3 regions of the Streptomyces sp. NBC_00464 genome follow, and region 2 is predicted to be linked to each of the others. Evidence: riboswitches for the same ligand, from Rfam matches in the RefSeq annotation. Region 2 holds a riboswitch; each other region holds the start of a gene.
What was found. Region 2 has a riboswitch for cyclic di-AMP ahead of OG912_RS21255 (transglycosylase family protein). Riboswitches for the same ligand answer to the same signal wherever they lie in the genome.
Positions count from the first base shown of each region.

Region 1: linked by a shared signal. The riboswitch ahead of OG912_RS00730 (M23 family metallopeptidase) and the one ahead of OG912_RS21255 (transglycosylase family protein) in region 2 are both predicted to bind cyclic di-AMP.
Region 3: linked by a shared signal. The riboswitch ahead of OG912_RS05880 (M23 family metallopeptidase) and the one ahead of OG912_RS21255 (transglycosylase family protein) in region 2 are both predicted to bind cyclic di-AMP.

Region 1 covers NZ_CP107899.1:163,910-169,793, forward strand. The annotation lists gene OG912_RS00720 (STM4011 family radical SAM protein) at 1-580, shown strand, start outside; gene OG912_RS00725 (SGNH/GDSL hydrolase family protein) at 595-1,437, opposite strand; gene OG912_RS00730 (M23 family metallopeptidase) at 1,649-2,590, opposite strand; cyclic di-AMP (ydaO/yuaA leader) riboswitch at 2,594-2,752, opposite strand; gene OG912_RS00735 (tyrosine-protein phosphatase) at 3,227-4,039, shown strand; gene OG912_RS00740 (DUF6126 family protein) at 4,130-4,306, opposite strand; gene OG912_RS00745 (helix-turn-helix domain-containing protein) at 4,354-4,962, opposite strand; gene OG912_RS00750 (aspartate aminotransferase family protein) at 5,052-5,884, opposite strand, start outside.
Region 2 covers NZ_CP107899.1:4,707,949-4,713,832, reverse strand. The annotation lists gene eno (phosphopyruvate hydratase) at 1-1,112, opposite strand, end outside; gene OG912_RS21255 (transglycosylase family protein) at 1,399-2,160, opposite strand; cyclic di-AMP (ydaO/yuaA leader) riboswitch at 2,165-2,338, opposite strand; gene OG912_RS21250 (transglycosylase family protein) at 2,639-3,598, opposite strand; gene OG912_RS21245 (cytochrome P450 family protein) at 3,703-5,019, opposite strand; gene OG912_RS21240 (nucleoside triphosphate pyrophosphohydrolase) at 5,039-5,884, opposite strand, start outside.
Region 3 covers NZ_CP107899.1:1,368,970-1,374,853, forward strand. The annotation lists gene OG912_RS05875 (GntR family transcriptional regulator) at 1-594, opposite strand, end outside; gene OG912_RS05880 (M23 family metallopeptidase) at 814-1,647, opposite strand; cyclic di-AMP (ydaO/yuaA leader) riboswitch at 1,661-1,828, opposite strand; gene OG912_RS05885 (M16 family metallopeptidase) at 2,045-3,427, opposite strand; gene OG912_RS05890 (M16 family metallopeptidase) at 3,454-4,821, opposite strand; gene OG912_RS05895 (DNA gyrase/topoisomerase IV subunit A) at 5,069-5,884, shown strand, end outside.

The DNA.
Region 1 (5,884 bases), 4.5 Mb from region 2:
CGCCGCGGGCCGCGAGAAGATCGCGCTCTGGTGCACGTACCACCCGGGCCAGACACCGTACGAGCGGTTTCTCGGCCGGTGCGGGGAGCTGGCGTCCCTGGGGATCCGCCACAGTGTGGGGGTGGTCGGGCTCGACACCCATCTGGACGAGGCGCGGCGGCTGCGGGCCGCCCTTCCCGCGGAGGTCTACCTCTGGGTCAACGCCGCAGAGGGGCACACCTACACGGACGAGGAGGCGGACCGGTGGACGGCGATCGACCCGCTGTTCCCGTACAGCCGCCGTCCGCACCGTTCGGCAGGTCTGCCCTGCCGGACCGGTGAGTCGGTGATCTCGGTGGACGGGGACGGCACGGTGCGCCGGTGTCACTTCGTCCGCGCCGAGCTCGGCAATCTCTACGACGGCAGCTATCGCGCGGCGCTGGGGCCTCGGGCCTGCCCGCTCGCCGTCTGCGACTGCCACATCGGCTATGTGCACCTGGAGACGCTGCCGCTGTATGACGTCTTCGCCGGCGGGGTGCTGGAGCGCATACCGGCGCATCCGCCGTCCCCCGCCGCCGCGACAGGATCCCCGGGCGGCTGAGGACAGCGAGTGCGTCAGAGCGGCAGCAGGTCGGGGCGCTTGGCCTCGACGTGGTCTCCCGAGGACTCGCCGCGCAGCCGCCGCCCGATCCACGGGACCAGGTACTCGCGTGCCCAGTGGATGTCGTCGCGCCGTACTTCGAGCGTTCCGCGCTGTGCCTGCGGCGGCCATGCCTGGTCCGGGTCGGCGGGCACGTCGAGGCCGAGGACCTGCGCGGCGCGCAGCGCGACCCGGGTGTGGCCCTCTGCCGACAGATGCAGCCGGTCGTCGTCCCAGGCCCGCCGGTCCTGCACCGAGCGCAGGGACCAGAGGTCGAGCACCGGGCAGTCGTAGCGGTCGGCGATGGACCGCACATGGGCGGTGTAGGTGGCGATCTTGCCGCGCAGATGGCGCAGCACGGGAACGTTGCGGGTGTCGAAGCCGGTGGTGACCATGACGGTGCCGACCGACCTGGTCAGGTCGGCGACCGCGCGCTCGAATCGCTCGGCCACGTCGTCGGGGTCGGTGCCCGGCCGGATGATGTCGTTGCCGCCTGCGCAGAAGCTCACCAGATCGGGGGCGAGTTCCCTGGCGCGCGGCACCTGCTCCTCGACGATCTGGTCGAGGAGGCGTCCTCGTACGGCGAGATTGGCGTATCTGAAATTCCCGTGTGCGGATCCTGCGGTGTCCGCCACGTCGGTGTCCGGGAGCTGGTCCGCGAGGAGTACCGCGAACCGGTCGGCCCATCCGACGAAGGTTCCGTCCGGGCCGGGGTCACCGACGCCCTCGGTGAAGCTGTCGCCAATCGCCGCGTACGACCCGATGGCGCCCTGTCGGTTGATGACGCCCTGCTGGATGTTGTTCGAATCGTCTGCCACAAGGGCATATCCTGCACCGTCGAATGTGACCTACGCGACCGTAATATGGGGTTGACGGGTGGTGAGATAGACCACCCGGTCAGTTTTTGGTAAAGGGGGAATAAGTACACCCCCCAAGTGCTGCCTTCCGCAAAGCAGAAGGACGGTGCGCCGCCGCGCACCGTCCTTCTGCTTTGCCCAGGTCCGGGTCACCGGACCGGTGTGGCCCGGATCAGACGTTGATCCCGTGCGACGCCAGGTAGGCGATCGGGTCGATGTCCGAGCCGTACGCCGGACCGGTGCGGACCTCGAAGTGGAGGTGCGGGCCGGTGGCGTTGCCGGTGGAGCCGGACAGACCGACCTGCTGACCCGCGGTCACGGTCTGGCCCGCCGAGACGGAGAGCGAGGACATGTGGCCGTACTGCGAGTAGTGGCCGTCGGCGTGCTTGATGACGACCTCGTTGCCGTACGCGCCGCCCCAGCCGGCGGTGACGACGGTGCCGGAGGTGATCGCCTTCACGCTCGTGCCGGTGGAGACGGGGAAGTCGATGCCGGTGTGGCTGCCACTGGACCAGCTGGCGCCGGAGGCGCGGTAGGCGGTGGTGTGGTTGCCCGGGACCGGGTGGACGTAACCGGAGTCGTTGCTCTGGGCGGCCGGGGCCGAGGTCTCCTTGGACGACGAGTCGTCGGAGGAGGACGAGTCGGAGGCCGTGGAGGCCTTCGTCTCGGTCTTGGCCGGAACCTTGGGCGCGGCCTTCGACGGGGTGGTGGAGCCCGTGGAGGTGGTCGAGGCGTGGCCCCAGGCCTTGCCGCCGAGGGTCAGCTTCATGCCCGGGAAGATCAGGCTCGGGTCGTCGCCGACGACCTTGCGGTTGTCCTGGTACAGCTTCTCCCAGCCGCCCTTGAGCTTGTGCTCGGCAGCGATCTTCGACAGATAGTCGCCGGAGACCACGGAGTAGGACGTGGTGCCGGCCTGCTGCTTCGCGACCGGCTTGGCCGGGGTGGCGTGCGCGGCGGCCGACTGCGAGGCGGCGGGAGCGGTCTGCTCCGCGGCGTTGGCACCGGTGGCGCCGAGCAGCGGAAGCGCGATGACGGCTCCGCCGGCACTCGCGACGACGACGCCACGGGCGATGGTGCTGGACTTGGGACGGCGGTGCTTACCCGATATGGGCATGAAGGTTTTCCTCTCCGGCGCCTGCGAGGTGAGCTGTCGGGTTCGGACTGGAGATGTCCGGTCGCGACTGGCGCGACTTCACCCCGAGCCGGCCGGATTCCCGGTCGGCGGCTTACCTGGTTCCCCCGCTCCTGCCACGCGGTGAGTGGGTGCGAATTCCGGGCGGCGGCAGGATTAGGCGGTCCGTCCGGATTGACAGCGAACGTAAACGAGCCGGGACGGCGGAAACAAGCCACGGGTTCCATGGTTGATTCGTCTACGGAAAACCGGCGAAGAATTCCGGTCACACTCCGTGGATTATGGATCTTGGCTTTCCGCGCGGCGTCCGGAATACCCCAACGCCTCACCGCCACACACCGTCACGGATATGATCCCGCTCACGAGAGGTCGGCCATCTCCCGCGTAAGCGGGGCATGTTCGACTAAAAGCCCCAATACGGACATGTCGCGCTCGTTGCCCCACCGCGCCGGAACCTCGGCGGGGATCGACACCTTCGCGGCCCGGGGCCACAGACCCGTGACGTCGGCCCGAAGTGCGGGCCCGCCCAAGATGATTGTCCGAGGAATCAATGTCGTATCGTCACGAGAGTGGACACGCCGGCGACACGCGCCGGCGACAGAGCCTCCAGGAGTGACCGTGACGCAGCAGCTGCCGCAGACCCCGTCGACGGAGCCCGAGCTGGCGGGTGTCCGCAATTTCCGTGATGTGGGCGGGCTGCCCACCTCGGACGGCCGCCGGGTGCGGTACGGACGGCTCTACCGCAGTGGTCACCTGGCACACGCCACGGCCGAGGACGCCGCGTTCCTCGCCGGTCTCGGCCTGCACACCGTCTTCGACTTCCGCAACGCGGCCGACCAGAAGCTGGACGGCCTGGACGTGGAGCTGCCCGGCGTGCGCAACGTGTGCATCCCGCTCACCGACCCGGCGGACGGCACGGAGTTCTGGCGGATGGTGCGCGACGGCAACATGGACGAGCTGCGGTCGATCCTGGCCGACGGCAAGGGGTCCCAGCGCATGATCAATTCCTACCGGCAGATCATCCTGGAGCGCACAACCGAGCACAGCCGGGTACTGCACGCCCTGGCCGAGGACAGCGTGCCCGCCCTGATGCACTGCGCCGCCGGCAAGGACCGGGCGGGCCTCTCGATCGCGGTGTCCCTGCTCGCCGTCGGCGTCGAACGCGAGGCCATCGAGGCCGACTACCTCAAGTCCAACGACGCGCACCGCCGCTACAAGGTCAGCCGCAGTGACACCTCCCCCGCCGGAATGACGCCCGAGGTGATGGAGCTGCTCAATCCGCTCTTCGGCGCCCACTCCGACTACCTCGCCGCGGCCTTCGCCACCATCGACGAGACCTGGGGCAGCACCGACCGCTACCTCGCCGACGGTCTCAAGATCACCCCGGAGATCCGGGAGCGGCTGCGCGAGCGCCTGCTCGACGAGGCCTGACCGTACGGGCGGCGCCCGCCACTACCGATGGTGCACCGCCGCACCGGCCCGTGGTGCACCCTCACGGCTACTGGTTGTGCATTCCCACGGCTACTGGTTGTGCATCCCCACGGCGAACAGCAGATAGAGGAAGCCCGCGATGATGTGCCCGGCCACCAGGTAGGCGAAAAGCCTGATGACGAGCCCGCGGGGCATCTTCTTCTCCTGCGGGTCGTAGTTCTTGGGCCGGCCCGGGCCGAGCGGGTCGTAGTTCTCGGAATCGGACATGACAGGTCCTCTCTGGCGACCGGCGGGCCGGTGGCGGGGACGGGCTCTCAGCGACGGTGGATCCCGCTGCCGAGACACAGCTCGGCAGCGGGGCTCTGCAGCAGGGTGTGGACGAAGAGCAGCTCGGCACCGTCGCGGTCCAGGGCCGCGATCCGGTGCGGGGTGAGCGAGTCGAAGTGCGCGCTGTCACCGGGGGCGAGGTCGTGGACGGTCTCCCCGAGGGTCACCCTGAGATGCCCGGCCAGGACGTACAGCCACTCCTCGCCGGGATGGACGCGCACCAGGTCGCCCTGGGCGCCGTGCGGGACCAGGACGCGCAGCGCCTGCATCGCCCGGCCGGGGCCACCGGCCTGCTGGTACATCCAGCCGTCGGCCTCGGCGCCCTCGAACCTGCGGCCACGGACGATCGCGTCACGTTCCGGGGGGATCTCGCCGAGCAGCTCGGAGACCGTCGTACCGTAGATCCTGGCAAGTCCGAGCAGCATGGGCAGCGAGGGCTGGCGTCGGCCCGTTTCGAGCCGGGACAGGTGGGCGGGCGAGAGCCCGGCCCGCTGGGCGGCGGTCTCCAGGGTGAGACCACGGCTGCGGCGCAGTTCGCGCAGGCGTGGCGCGACCCCGGGCAGCTCGTCTGCCACCCCTCCTTCTGGAGGATTCATATGTCCATTGGGCCAGGACCTTTCCTCGGAGGCAAATTTCTTGCCTCCGAGGCAAAAGTCGCCCCGGCCAGGCGCCGGATACGCCGCGATCAGCGGTTGGCGACGGCCTGCTTCACCAGGGTCCGCCCGAAGTCCCACATCAGCCCGCCGCCACTGTGCGCGTCGTCCATCACGGCCGTGAACGCGCTCACAAAGCGGTCCACGTCCGCTTCGTCGATCACCAGGGGCGGAATCAGCTTGATCACTTCCAGGTGGTCGCCGGAGACCTGGGTCAGGATCCGGTGCTTCTGGAGCAGCGGCACAACCACCATCTGAGCGAAGAGCCCCTTGCGGGCCGCCTGCAGCATGGTCCAGCGGCTGCGCAGCTTCAGCGAGGACGGCCGGCCGAATTCGATGCCGATCATCAGCCCACGCCCGCGCACCTCGTGCAGCAGCTCGTACCGGCCGACCAGCGCGGCCAGCCGTTCGCGCAGCAGATCACCGGTGCGGCGCGCGTTCGCCACCGTCTCCTCGTTCTCCATCACCGCGAGGACCGCGAGTCCGGCCGCCATCGCCTGGGCGTTGGAGCCGAAGCTCGCGGAATGAACCAGGACCCGGTCCATCGAGGAGTAGACGCGTTTGAAGATCCAGTCCTTGCCGAGGGTGGCTCCGACGGGCACATAGCCGCCGGAGAGTGCCTTGGCGACACAGACCAGATCGGGTTCCACCCCTTCCTCGTGCTGGTACGCGTAGAAGTCCCCGGTCCGGCCCAGGCCTGTCTGCACCTCGTCCGCGATGAGCAGCGCCTTGTGCTTGTGCAGCAGCTCCTGCGCCTCCCGCAGGAATCCGGGCGGCGAGGCGTGCACGCCCTTGCCCTGGATCGGTTCGACGACGAGTCCGGCCACATCGCCGCGCTTGAGCTCACGGCGCAGGGCGTCGAGGT
Region 2 (5,884 bases):
ACGTCCTCGGTCTCGCCGGAACGGTGCGACATCATGCACTTGAAGCCGTTGCGCTGGGCCAGCTCGACGGCGTCCAGGGTCTCGGTCAGCGAACCGATCTGGTTGACCTTGACGAGCAGGGCGTTGGCGGAGCCCTCCTCGATGCCGCGGGCCAGACGCTCCGGGTTGGTGACGAAGAGGTCGTCGCCGACGATCTGCACCTTGGCGCCGATCTTGTCGGTGATGACCTTCCAGCCGGCCCAGTCGTCCTCGTACAGCGGGTCCTCGATGGAGACCAGCGGGTACGCGGAGACGAGCTCCTCGTAGTACTCGGTCATCTCGGCGGCCGAGCGGGACTTGCCCTCGAACTCGTACTTGCCGTCCTTGTAGAACTCCGAGGCGGCGACGTCGAGCGCGAGCGCGATGTCCTTGCCCGGGGCGTAGCCGGCTTCCTTGATGGCCTCGACGATGAGGTCCAGGGCGGCGCGGTTCGACTCCAGGTTCGGCGCGAAGCCGCCCTCGTCACCGAGACCGGTGGACAGGCCCTTGGTCTTCAGGACCTTCTTCAGCGTGTGGTAGACCTCGGCGCCCCAGCGCAGGGCCTCGGAGAAGGACTCCGCGCCGATCGGAGCGATCATGAACTCCTGGATGTCCACGTTGGAGTCGGCGTGCGACCCACCGTTGAGGATGTTCATCATCGGGACGGGCAGCAGGTGCGCGTTCGGGCCACCGAGGTAGCGGAACAGCGGCAGGTCCGAGGCCTCGGAAGCGGCGTGGGCCACGGCGAGCGAGACGCCGAGGATGGCGTTGGCGCCGAGGGAGCCCTTGTTCTCGGTGGCGTCCAGGTCGAACATCGCCTGGTCGATCAGCCGCTGCTCGGTCGCGTCGTAGCCGACGAGCTCCGGGCCGATCTGCTCGATCACGGCGAGGACAGCCTTCTCGACACCCTTGCCGTGGTAGCGGTTGGGGTCTCCGTCACGAAGCTCGATGGCCTCGAACGCACCGGTGGAGGCGCCGGACGGAACGGCAGCACGGCCCGTGCTGCCGTCGTCGAGGCCGACCTCGACCTCGACCGTGGGGTTTCCGCGGGAGTCGAGGATTTCCCTGGCTACGACGACGTCGATGGACGGCACGAGGCATCTCCTTCTGGGATATGACGCTGGTGGTGCAGGGTCGCTTTGGCCTTGCGACAAGAGCCTAACCGGCCTGGCCGCCTCAACCGGCCGACCGCCCGTCCCCTGGGACGAAAAAGGACCCAAGGACAGGCAGAGTGGGGCAAACGGTCAGAATTTTACTGACGAGTAACTACAACAGTTGAACGATCAACGCCGAAACCGGCCGACCCCGGCCCGGTACGCACGGGGGGAAGGTGCGCACCGGGCCGGGGCGGCCGGAATGGTCAGCGAGGAGAGATCGCGACTACTTCGTCAGGTGGAGCTGCTGGCCCGGGTAGATCAGGTCGGCGTCCGTGACGATGTCCTTGTTCAGCTTGAAGAGCTGCTCCCAGCCACCCTTGACCTGGTGGTCGGCGGCGATCTTGCTCAGCGAGTCGCCGGTGACGACCTTGTACTCGCCGTCACCCTTCTCGACCTTCTTGCCGGTCGGGGTGGTGACGGTCTTCGACTCGGCCTTGGGGGCGGCCGAGCGGTCCGAGCGGTTGGTGGCGGGGGCCTCGGTGCGCTCGGCCTTCTTCGGCTCGGCCTGCTGGACCGGCGCCGACTCCTGCTTCGGGGCGGCCTCGGCCTTGGGGGCGGTCTCCGTCTTGGCGGCGGAGGAGCCGGTGTCGACGCCCGGGTCGACACCGTCGTTGCTCAGGTTGCCGGCGCCGGCGCAGGACCAGGCACCCGGGCCCTGCAGGTCGAGGAGCTTCTCGGCGACGGCGATCTGCTGGGCCTTGGTGGCCAGGTCGGCGCGGGCCGCGTACTGGGTGCCACCGGCGGCGGCCCAGCTGGACTGGGAGAACTGCAGGCCACCGTAGTAACCGTTGCCGGTGTTGATGGACCAGTTGCCGCCGGACTCGCACTGGGCGACGGCGTCCCACGTGGAGACGGAGGCGGCGGAGGCGCCGGTGGCACCCATCAGGGGCACGGCGATGGCGGCACCGGCGACACCGGCGAGCGTGGCGATACGGACGGCCTTGGACGGGCGACGGTGCTTGTTGCCCTTGCTGTTGAGCAGCATCGAGACTTCTCCTCACCGACGCCTACGAGGTGAGCTGTCGGGTTCGGGCCTAGTGAGTTGCCCGGTCGCACGTCCTAGCGCACGACTTAACCCCTAGCCGCTCCCGATGCGTCGTGTTCGACGACCGGGCCCGGCGCTTACCTGGGTCCCCCGCTCCTGCCTACGGCGCTTTACGCGTCTGTTCCCTTCGACCGACGGCAGGATTCGGCGTGACGATCGACGGGGCCCGCGGTGCGAGCGGTTCCGACCGTAAACACACCCGCCCTCATATCCAAAGATGGACATACCGGATAAACAGCCCTTACTTGCATCCGAAGAACCATCGTTTGCGCAGGTCGGAACGGATGCGGCGGGACCTCCCGGACAAGACACGCCAGTTCACGCAAAGAGACCCATGTCTCACTCGGTCAAAAGTGGGACATAGGCCTCTTAACTACCCCAACTTTTGGGGTGTTTTCAGCTGATCATCAGACCGCGCTCACTCGGCCTTCACGCCGAGATCGAGGCTCTGGCCAGGAAGAATGAGGTCCGGATCGGAGCCGACCTCCGCCTTGTTGGCCTCGTACAGCTGGGTCCAGCCGCCGGACAGGTCCTGTGCGTCGGCAATGGCCCAGAGGCTGTCGCCCGCGCGCACGGTGTACGTACCGTCAGCAGCCGGGGCTCCGGTGTCGCGTGCGTCACTGTCACCGCGCGAGGCGTGCCGCCCCGCGTCCCGGTCAGCGCCGCGACCGCTCCCCCGGGTCTCCTCGGGAGCCGGAGCGCCCCGGTGCTTGCCGGCCTTCTCCTGACCCCCGGCGGGGTCCTCCTCGGCGCCGGAGGCGTCACCCGAGGGCGTGGTGGAGGGCGTGGCCGACGGAGAGGCGGACGCGTCCGGCGTCCCGCCCTTGCCCTTGGCCTCGTCCGCGGCGTCACCCGTGGCCTCGTCCGTCGGCTCCGTCGCGTCCGAGGACGTGTCGTCCGACGCGGCGTCATCCCCGGAGGGGTCGGCGCTCGCGGACGGATCCGCGCTTCCGGTCGGGTCGGCGGAGGGCGTGGTCCCGGGGTCCACACCCGGCAGACCGCTGTCCACGGCGAGGCCGGAGATGACCGCGCAGCTCGGCCACGCCTTCGGACCCTGGTCCTCCAGGACCTTCTCCGCCACGGCGATCTGCTGCGAGCGGCTGGCGAGGTCGGCGCGCTCGGCGTACGAATCACCGCCGTACGACTTCCAGACCTCCTGCGAGAACTGCAGGCCGCCGTAGTAGCCGTTGCCGAGGTCGGCACTCCACATGCCGCCGCTCTCGCACTCGGCCACCCGGTCCCAGGTCGAGGCGTCTGCGGCGTGCGCGCCTGCCGCGCCGAGCAGCGGGATGGCGATGGCCGAACCGGTCACGCCTGCGGCGACGATGATCGCGGGTGCCTGCCGAGGGCGACGGTGTCTGCCGTTAGCGGAGCCCATGGGGATGCCTTCCGTGTGACTGACGAGTGACTGGTGAGTCGACGGTGAACCTAGCGGGACTCGAACGTGTGTCACAAGTCGATGCAGCAGAGATCACGTGAAAGTCACAGAGTTGACAGAGTGTCACCTTCGTCGTGCGCCGGCCCCGGCGTGAACTCCACCGGCAGCGTGCGCAGTCCGCGCATGATGAGCCCGCCACGCCATCGCAAATCGGCAGGATCCCCCGCAAGTCGCAGGTCCGGAAGGCGTTTCAGAAGCGTGGCGAGGGCGGCCTGCCCCTCCAGCCGGGCGAGCGGTGCTCCCAGGCAGTAGTGGATGCCGTGCCCGTATCCGAGGTGCTGATTGTCACGCCGCGCAAGGTCCAGCGTGTCCGGCCCGTCGAAGCGTTCGGGGTCCCGGTCGGCGGCCGCCAGCACGACGAGTACGGGGTCACCCTCGCCGACCCGCTGCCCGCCGATGGTCAGCGCCTCGGTGGCATACCGCCAGGTCGCCAGCTCCACCGGGCCGTCGTACCGCAGCAGTTCCTCGACACCCGTGGCCAGCAGCTCCGTCTCCCCCGCGGCCAGGGAACGCTGGAGCTGCGCGCGCTGCTCCGGGTGACCCAACAGGGTGTGCACGCTGTTGCCGATCAAGTTCACGGTGGTCTCAAAACCGGCGAACAGGATGATAAAGCCCATCGCGGCGGCCTCGTTCTCCGTCAGATGCTCACCGTGGTCGCTCGCCCGAATCAGCCCCGAGATCAGGTCGTCCCCCGGGTTCTCGCGCTTGCGGTGGATCAGTTCGAGGAGATAGCTCCGCATCTTCTTCACGGAACGGGCCACCCCGCCGCGAGGGCCGCCGCCGTGGCGGATCATCATGCCCGCCCAGTCCCGGAAGTCGTCCTGGTCCTCGCGTGGAACGCCCAACAGGTCGCAGATCGCGTAGATGGGGAGCGGGAAGGCGAACTCGTGGATGAGGTCCGCCTCCCCCTTCTCGATGAAACCGTCGATGAGCCGGTCGGTCAGCTCCTGCACGCGCGGGGCGAACTCCGCGATGCGCCGGGGGGTGAACGCCTTGGACACGAGGCGGCGCAGCCGGGTGTGGTCGGGCGGGTCGATGTTCAGCAGATGCGTCATCAACTCGGCGTTGCGCTCGCCCGGGATCCCCGTCTTCCCCTTGGCGTGGGCGGACCCGGAGTGGTGCACCGGATTCTTGGACAGCCGGCTGTCGGCGAGGGCCTCCCTGGCGTCCGCGTACCGCGTCACCAGCCAGGCCTCGACCCCGCTGGGCAGCGTGGTGCGGTGCACGGGGCTGTGCTCGCGCAGCCAGGCATAGGCGGGGTACGGATCGGTGGCGAACTCCCACGTGAAGAGTTCGGGCGCGGCTGCGTCGCCGCCGTGGGCGGGGCAGCCGGAGGGGGCGTCGGCGGGTCGGTCGTTCACCCCCCGACGTTATCCGCTGCTACCCGACGCCCTCCGCCGCCCTGATCGCGTCCCGGTACGCACGCCCCGCGGCCCGCAGAGCCGCCTCCGGGTCGATGCCGTCCTCCTGGGCGCGCACGGCCAGGGCGAGGAGCCGGTAGCCGATGTCGTCACCCTCGCCCCCGCTCCCCGGAAGCGGGACGTCGAGTCCGGCGGTACGGACCCGGCTTGCCAGCTTCGCGGCGAGTGCCAGGCCGGGCTGGCCGAGCGGCACCCCGTCGGTGACCGACTCGCGCTGCTTCTCGATCGCCTTGGTTCGCAGCCAGTGCGCGTGGACGTCCTCCGGTGTCTCGGCGGTCTCGTCGCCGAAGACGTGGGGGTGTCGGTGGATCAGTTTCTCGACGAGGGTGGCCGCGACGTCGTCGACGGAGAACGGCTCCTCCTCATCCTCCTCGGCGATGCGCGCGTGGAAGACGACCTGGAGCAGTACGTCCCCTAGCTCCTCGCGGAGCTCTTCGCGGTTGCCGTCCTCGATCGCCTCGACGAGTTCGTACGCCTCCTCGATGGCGTACTTGGCGAGGCCCTTGTGGGTCTTCTGCGAGGTCCAGGGGCATTCGAGGCGGATGCGGTCCATGACCTGGACCAGATCGAGGAGCCGGGCGCCGGGCAGGTCGTACGAACCGGGCAGCAGCTCCAGGTTCGGCATCTGCACCCGCCCCGAACCGGCCAGCCTGGCCAGTTGGTCGGTCAGCGGCTGGTTGCCCTCGCCGCCGGTGAGGACGACGACGGTCCGGCCGCCGGCGCACGCGTCCACGAGTTCCTGCGCGTCGGGGACGCCGGGTGTGACGGTGATGCCCGCCTCGCGCAGATACGGCAGCTGGGGCTG
Region 3 (5,884 bases), 3.3 Mb from region 2:
ACGCTCGGCGTGCTGGGCGGCCAGGCTCCTCGCCCTCTCCGCGTCGCCGCGCGCCACGGCGTCCACGATCGCCCCGTGCTCGGCCCACGAATCGGCCGGACGGGCCGGCTGCTCGACCACGTACATCCAGGCGGTCTTGTGCCGTAGCTGGGTGAGCATCGCGATCAGGCCGGGACTGCCGGAGGCCTGCGCGAGCGTCTCGTGGAACCAGCCACCCAGGGAGCGCAGGTCGTCGCCCTCCCCCTTGCGGGCTCGCTCCTGCCCCAGCCTGACCAGGCCGCGCAGCACCTTGAGGTGCGCGTCCGTGCGGCGGCGTGCGGCCCGGGCCGCCCCGAGCGGCTCCAGGAGCATCCGGACCTCCAGGAGGTCGGCGGCCTCCTGTTCGGTGGGCTCGGCGACGCAGGCTCCGGCGTGCCTGCGGGTGACCACGAACCCCTCGGACTCCAGGGTGCGCAGCGCTTCCCGCACCGGGACGCGGGAGACCCCGTAACGGCGCGCGAGCACCTCCTCGGTGAGTCGGCTGCCGCGTTCGAAGACACCCGAGACGATGTCCTCGCGGATTGCCGTGCATACCGAATGCGCCGGAATGCGCATGTCCGAACCTCCGCCTTAATCCCCGCGAAACGCGGCCGATCGACGCCTGTCCTGCGACTCTATTGCAATGCGCTCGCATTTCCGACGGCGGGTGGAAATTCATGAATATCTTTTGGTCACCGGGCGTTCGGGAACGGCCGGTGCGGAACGCCTCGGCAGACGGACACGACGAAGGCCCCGGCGCAGTGCCGGGGCCTTCGTCGGGTGTCTTGGGGTCGGTCAGACGGTGACGCCGTGGGCCCGCAGGTAGGCGACCGGGTCCATGTCCGAACCGTACGAGGGCGTGGTGCGGGCCTCGAAGTGGAGGTGCGGGCCGGTCGAGTTGCCGGTGGAGCCGGAGAGACCGATCTGCTGTCCGGCGCCGACGCTCTGGCCGACGGACACGCCGATCGAGGAGAGGTGGCCGTACTGGGTGTACGTGCCGTCCGTCATCCGCAGCACGATGTTGTTGCCGTACGCGCCGCCCCAGCCGGCCTCGACGACCGTACCGGCACCGACGGCGACGACGGAGCTGCCGGACGCGGCGTGGAAGTCGATGCCCGAGTGGCTGCCGGAGGACCAGAGCGAGCCACTGGACTTGTAGCCGGTGCTCACGTACGAACCGGCGACGGGGAGCTGGAAGGAGCCGAGCCGGGCGCGCTCGGCGGAGCGGGCGGCACGCGCCTTCGCCTCGCGGGCCTCCGCGGCACGGGCAGCGGCCTTCGCCTTCGCGGCGGCCTCGGCCTTCGCGGCAGCCTTCGCCTCGGCCTCCGCCTTCTTCTTCGCCTCGGCCTTCTTCTTGGCCGCTTCCGCCTTCTTCGCGGCAACGTCGGCCTGGTGCTGCTGGGCGTCCGCCTGTGCGTCGATCCGGTCGGCGAGGGTGCTCTCGATGGCGATGACCTGGGTGAGGCCGGTCTCGCCGACGGGGGTCCCGGTGTCAGCGGCAAGGGCCGGGGAGGCCAGTCCGCCGATGACGCCGGTGGTGGCCAGGGTCGCGATACCGACGGCCTTCGCGCCGCTGCGCGTCAGACGGCCCGGGGCACGATGCTTCCCGGTGGCACGGGTGAACGCCATGAAGTGGCTGGTCCTTTCCTTCCTTCTCGCCTACCGGGTTAGCTGACGGGTTCGGAGCAGGAAGGTCTCCTACGGATCCCTCGGCCTCGTGCGAGGCGCGGGCATCCGATTCACCCCAGGGACTGCGTGGGTCCCCGGCTCCCCAGGCTCGCGCCTGACGGGGACTCGGCGATGACTGCCCGGTACGTCGCGGATGCGGCATACGAGTGACGGACAGCGGAGCCGACGCTAAACGGGGGCCCTTCCCCCCACCAAACGGACAGGCCGCTTTGTAGCGCATCCCACAGGGCAGACAGGCAACCTCTCCCACAAAGCGGACAAAACGAAAGGTCCCGGCGGAGACAGCTCCGCCAGGACCTTTCGTTTGCCCCGATATGAGGCGAAGTAGCCGATCGACTCAGCCGGTCACGACCGATACCTCACCGATGCCGAGCGCCCTGACCGGATCGGCGATCTGCGCGGCGTCACCGACCAGAACCGTGACCAGTCGGTCCTGCGGGAAGGCGTTGACCACAGCCGCGGTCGCCTCGACCGTGCCGGTCTCCGCCAGACGCGCGTACAGGTGCGCCTGGTAGTCGTCCGGGAGATGCTGCTCGACCTGGTCGGCGAGGGTGCCCGCGACCGAGGCCGCCGTCTCGAACTTCAGCGGGGCGACACCCACGAGGTTCTGCACGGCCGTCTCGCGCTCGGCGTCCGTCAGCCCTTCGGCCGCCAGGGTCCGCAGCACCTTCCACAGGTCCTCCAGCGCCGGGCCGGTGGACTCCGTGTCCACGGAACCACTGATGGCGAGCATCGCCGCCCCCGTCGCCCCGGAGGCGGAGTCCGGGGCCGAGGAGCGGAGCACCTGGGCGAAGGCCCGCACGCCGTAGGTGTAGCCCTTCTCCTCGCGCAGCACCCGGTCGAGGCGGGAGGTGAGCGTGCCGCCCAGGCAGTACGTGCCGAGGACCTGCGCCGGCCAGACGCTGTCGTGCCGGTCGGCGCCGATGCGGCCGATCAGCAGCTGCGTCTGTACCGCGCCGGGGCGGTCCACGATCACCACCCGGCCCGTGTCGTCGGCGGTGATCGGCGGAACCGGGCGGGACTCCGCGGTGTTGCCCGACCAGTCGCCGAGGGTGTCGGCGAGCAGCGCGTCCAGGTCGATGCCCGTGAGGTCCCCGACGACCACGGCCGTCGCGGTGGACGGACGGACATGGGCGTCGTAGAAGGCGCGCACGGCTGCCGAGTCGATCCGCTCCACGGTCGCCTCGGTGCCCAGGCGCGGGCGCGACATGCGGGCCGTGGCCGGGAAGAGCTCCTTGGCGAGCTGCTTGGCGGCGCGCCGGGCCGGATTGGCCTGCTCGTGCGGGATCTCGTCGAGCCGGTTGTTCACCAGCCGCTCGATCTCGCTGTCGGCGAAGGCCGGCGCCCGCAGCGCCTCGGCGACCAGGCCGAGCGCCTTGGCCAGCCGGGAGGCCGGAACCTCCAGCGAGACCCGGACGCCCGGATGGTCGGCGTGGGCGTCCAGCGTGGCACCGCAGCGCTCCAGCTCGGCGGCGAACTCCTCGGCGCTCTGCTTGTCGGTGCCCTCGGACAGGGCGCGCGACATGATCGTGGCGACCCCGTCCAGGCCCTCGGGCTCGGCGTCCAGCGGGGCGTCGAGGAAGATCTCGACGGCGACGACCTGCTGGCCGGGGCGGTGGCAGCGCAGCACGGTGAGGCCGTTGGGCAGGGAGCCGCGCTCGGGCGCGGGGAAGGCCCAGGGCCTGGCCACGCCGGGGGCGGGCTGCGGGTGGTACTCCATCGATACTTCAGCCGCGGCAGCGTCGGTCACTTGTCCGCTCCTTCGTGCGCGTCGGTGTCGGTGGCGGCATCGTCTTCCGCCTCTTCGGCGGACTCGACCGGCTCGTAGACCAGCACCGCCCGGTTGTCGGGCCGCAGCTGGGCCCTGGCGGCAGCCTTGACCTCCTCCGCCGTCACGTCGAGCACCCGGTGCACTGCGGTCAGGGCGAGCTGCGGGTCGCCGAACAGCACGGCGAACCGGCACAGTTCGTCGGCACGGCCCGCGACCGTACCGAGGCGGTCCAGCCACTCGCGCTCCAACTGGGCCTGAGCGCGCTCCATTTCCTCCGGCGTGGGGCCTTCCTCGGCGAACCGGGCCAGCTCCTCGTCGACCGCGGTCTCGATCTGCGCCACCTCGACACCACCGGACGTCTTGACGTCCAGCCAGCCGAGCGAGGGCGCGCCCGCGAGCCGCAGCAGCCCGAATCCGGCCGCGACGGCCGTCCGGTCCCGGCGGACCAGGCGGTTGTGCAGCCGGGACGACTCGCCGCCGCCCAGCACGGTCAGCGCGAGGTCCGCGGCGTCGCACTCACGGGTGCCGTCGTGCGGCAGCCGGTAGGCGGCCATCAGCGCACGCGCCGGGACCTCCTCGCGGATCTCCTCACGCAGCTGGCCGCCGATGATCCCGGGAAGCGCGCCGTCGCGCGGCGGCTGCTTGCCGTCGTGCGCGGGGATGGTGCCGAAGTACTTCTCGATCCAGGCGAGCGTCTGCTCGGGGTCGATGTCACCGACGACGGAGAGCACCGCGTTGTTCGGCGCGTAGTACGTACGGAAGAAGGTCCGCGCGTCGTCCAGTGTCGCGGCGTCCAGGTCGGCCATCGAGCCGATCGGGGTGTGGTGGTAGGGGTGGCCCTCCGGATAGGCGAGCGCGGTCAGCTTCTCGAACGCGGTGCCGTACGGGACGTTGTCGTAACGCTGACGGCGCTCGTTCTTGACGACGTCACGCTGGTTCTCCATGGACTCCTCGTCGAGCGCGGCGAGCAGCGAGCCCATCCGGTCGGCCTCCAGCCACAGGGCCAGCTCCAGCTGATGCGTCGGCATCGTCTCGAAGTAGTTGGTCCGCTCGAAGCTGGTGGTCCCGTTGAGGGAGCCGCCGGCGCCCTGGACCAGCTCGAAGTGTCCGTTCCCCTTGACCTGGCCGGAGCCCTGGAACATCAGGTGCTCGAAGAGGTGAGCCAGACCGGTGCGTCCCTTGACCTCGTGGCGCGAACCGACGTCGTACCAGAGGCACACCGCGGCGACCGGGGTCAGATGGTCCTCGGAGAGCACCACGCGCAGGCCGTTGGCCAGACGGTGCTCGGTCGCTGTCAAGCCGCCGGAGCCGGCCTGGGCTGTGGCCGTGTGACCCATGGGCATGTACGTCCCTTCGATCGCGATACTGGATGTGGTGCGAGACCTGCCACTTTAAGCAAGCGCACCGGCACCTGGCGAAGTTCCCGTGCCGCGAAAGTTCGCGGGAAAGAGCGTCCCGACCGCTTCGGGACGGGTGGAGAACGCCCTTTGGGACGGGTCGAGGTCCGGGTTGTCAGTGGGGCGGTCCACAATGGTGCGCGTCAGAACCTGAGGTTGCCCGAACAGAATCCGTGAAGGAGTCGCAGCAGCGATGGCCCGCCGCAGCACGAAGACCCCGCCGCCGGTCGACTTCGAGGAGAAGATCCTCGACATCGACGTCGTCGACGAAATGCAGGGCTCCTTCCTCGAGTACGCGTACTCGGTGATCTACTCACGGGCCCTGCCTGACGCCCGTGACGGCATGAAGCCCGTGCACCGCCGCATCGTCTACCAGATGAACGAGATGGGCCTGCGCCCCGACCGCGGTTTCGTGAAGTGCGCCCGCGTGGTCGGCGAGGTCATGGGTAAGTTGCACCCGCACGGAGACGCGTCGATCTACGACGCGCTGGTGCGGATGGCACAGCCGTTTTCCATGCGGCTCCCCCTCGTCGACGGTCACGGGAACTTCGGCTCGCTCGGCAACGACGACCCGCCGGCCGCCATGCGGTACACCGAATGCCGGATGGCCGACGCGACGTCCTTGATGACGGAGTCGATCGACGAGGAGACCGTCGCCTTCCAGTCGAACTACGACGGCCAGGAGCAGGAGCCGGTCGTCCTCCCGGCCGCCTACCCGAACCTCCTGGTCAACGGCGCGACCGGGATCGCGGTCGGCATGGCGACCAACATGCCGCCGCACAACCTGGGCGAGGTCATCGCCGCCGCCCGCCATCTCATCAAGCATCCGGGCGCGGACCTGGAGACCCTGATGCGGTTCGTCCCCGGTCCCGACCTGCCGACCGGCGGGCGGATCGTGGGCCTCGGCGGCATCAAGGACGCCTACGCGGCCGGCCGCGGTTCGTTCAAGATCCGCTCCACCGTCGCCGTGGAGAACGTCACGGCGCGCCGCAAGGGCCTGGTCGTCACC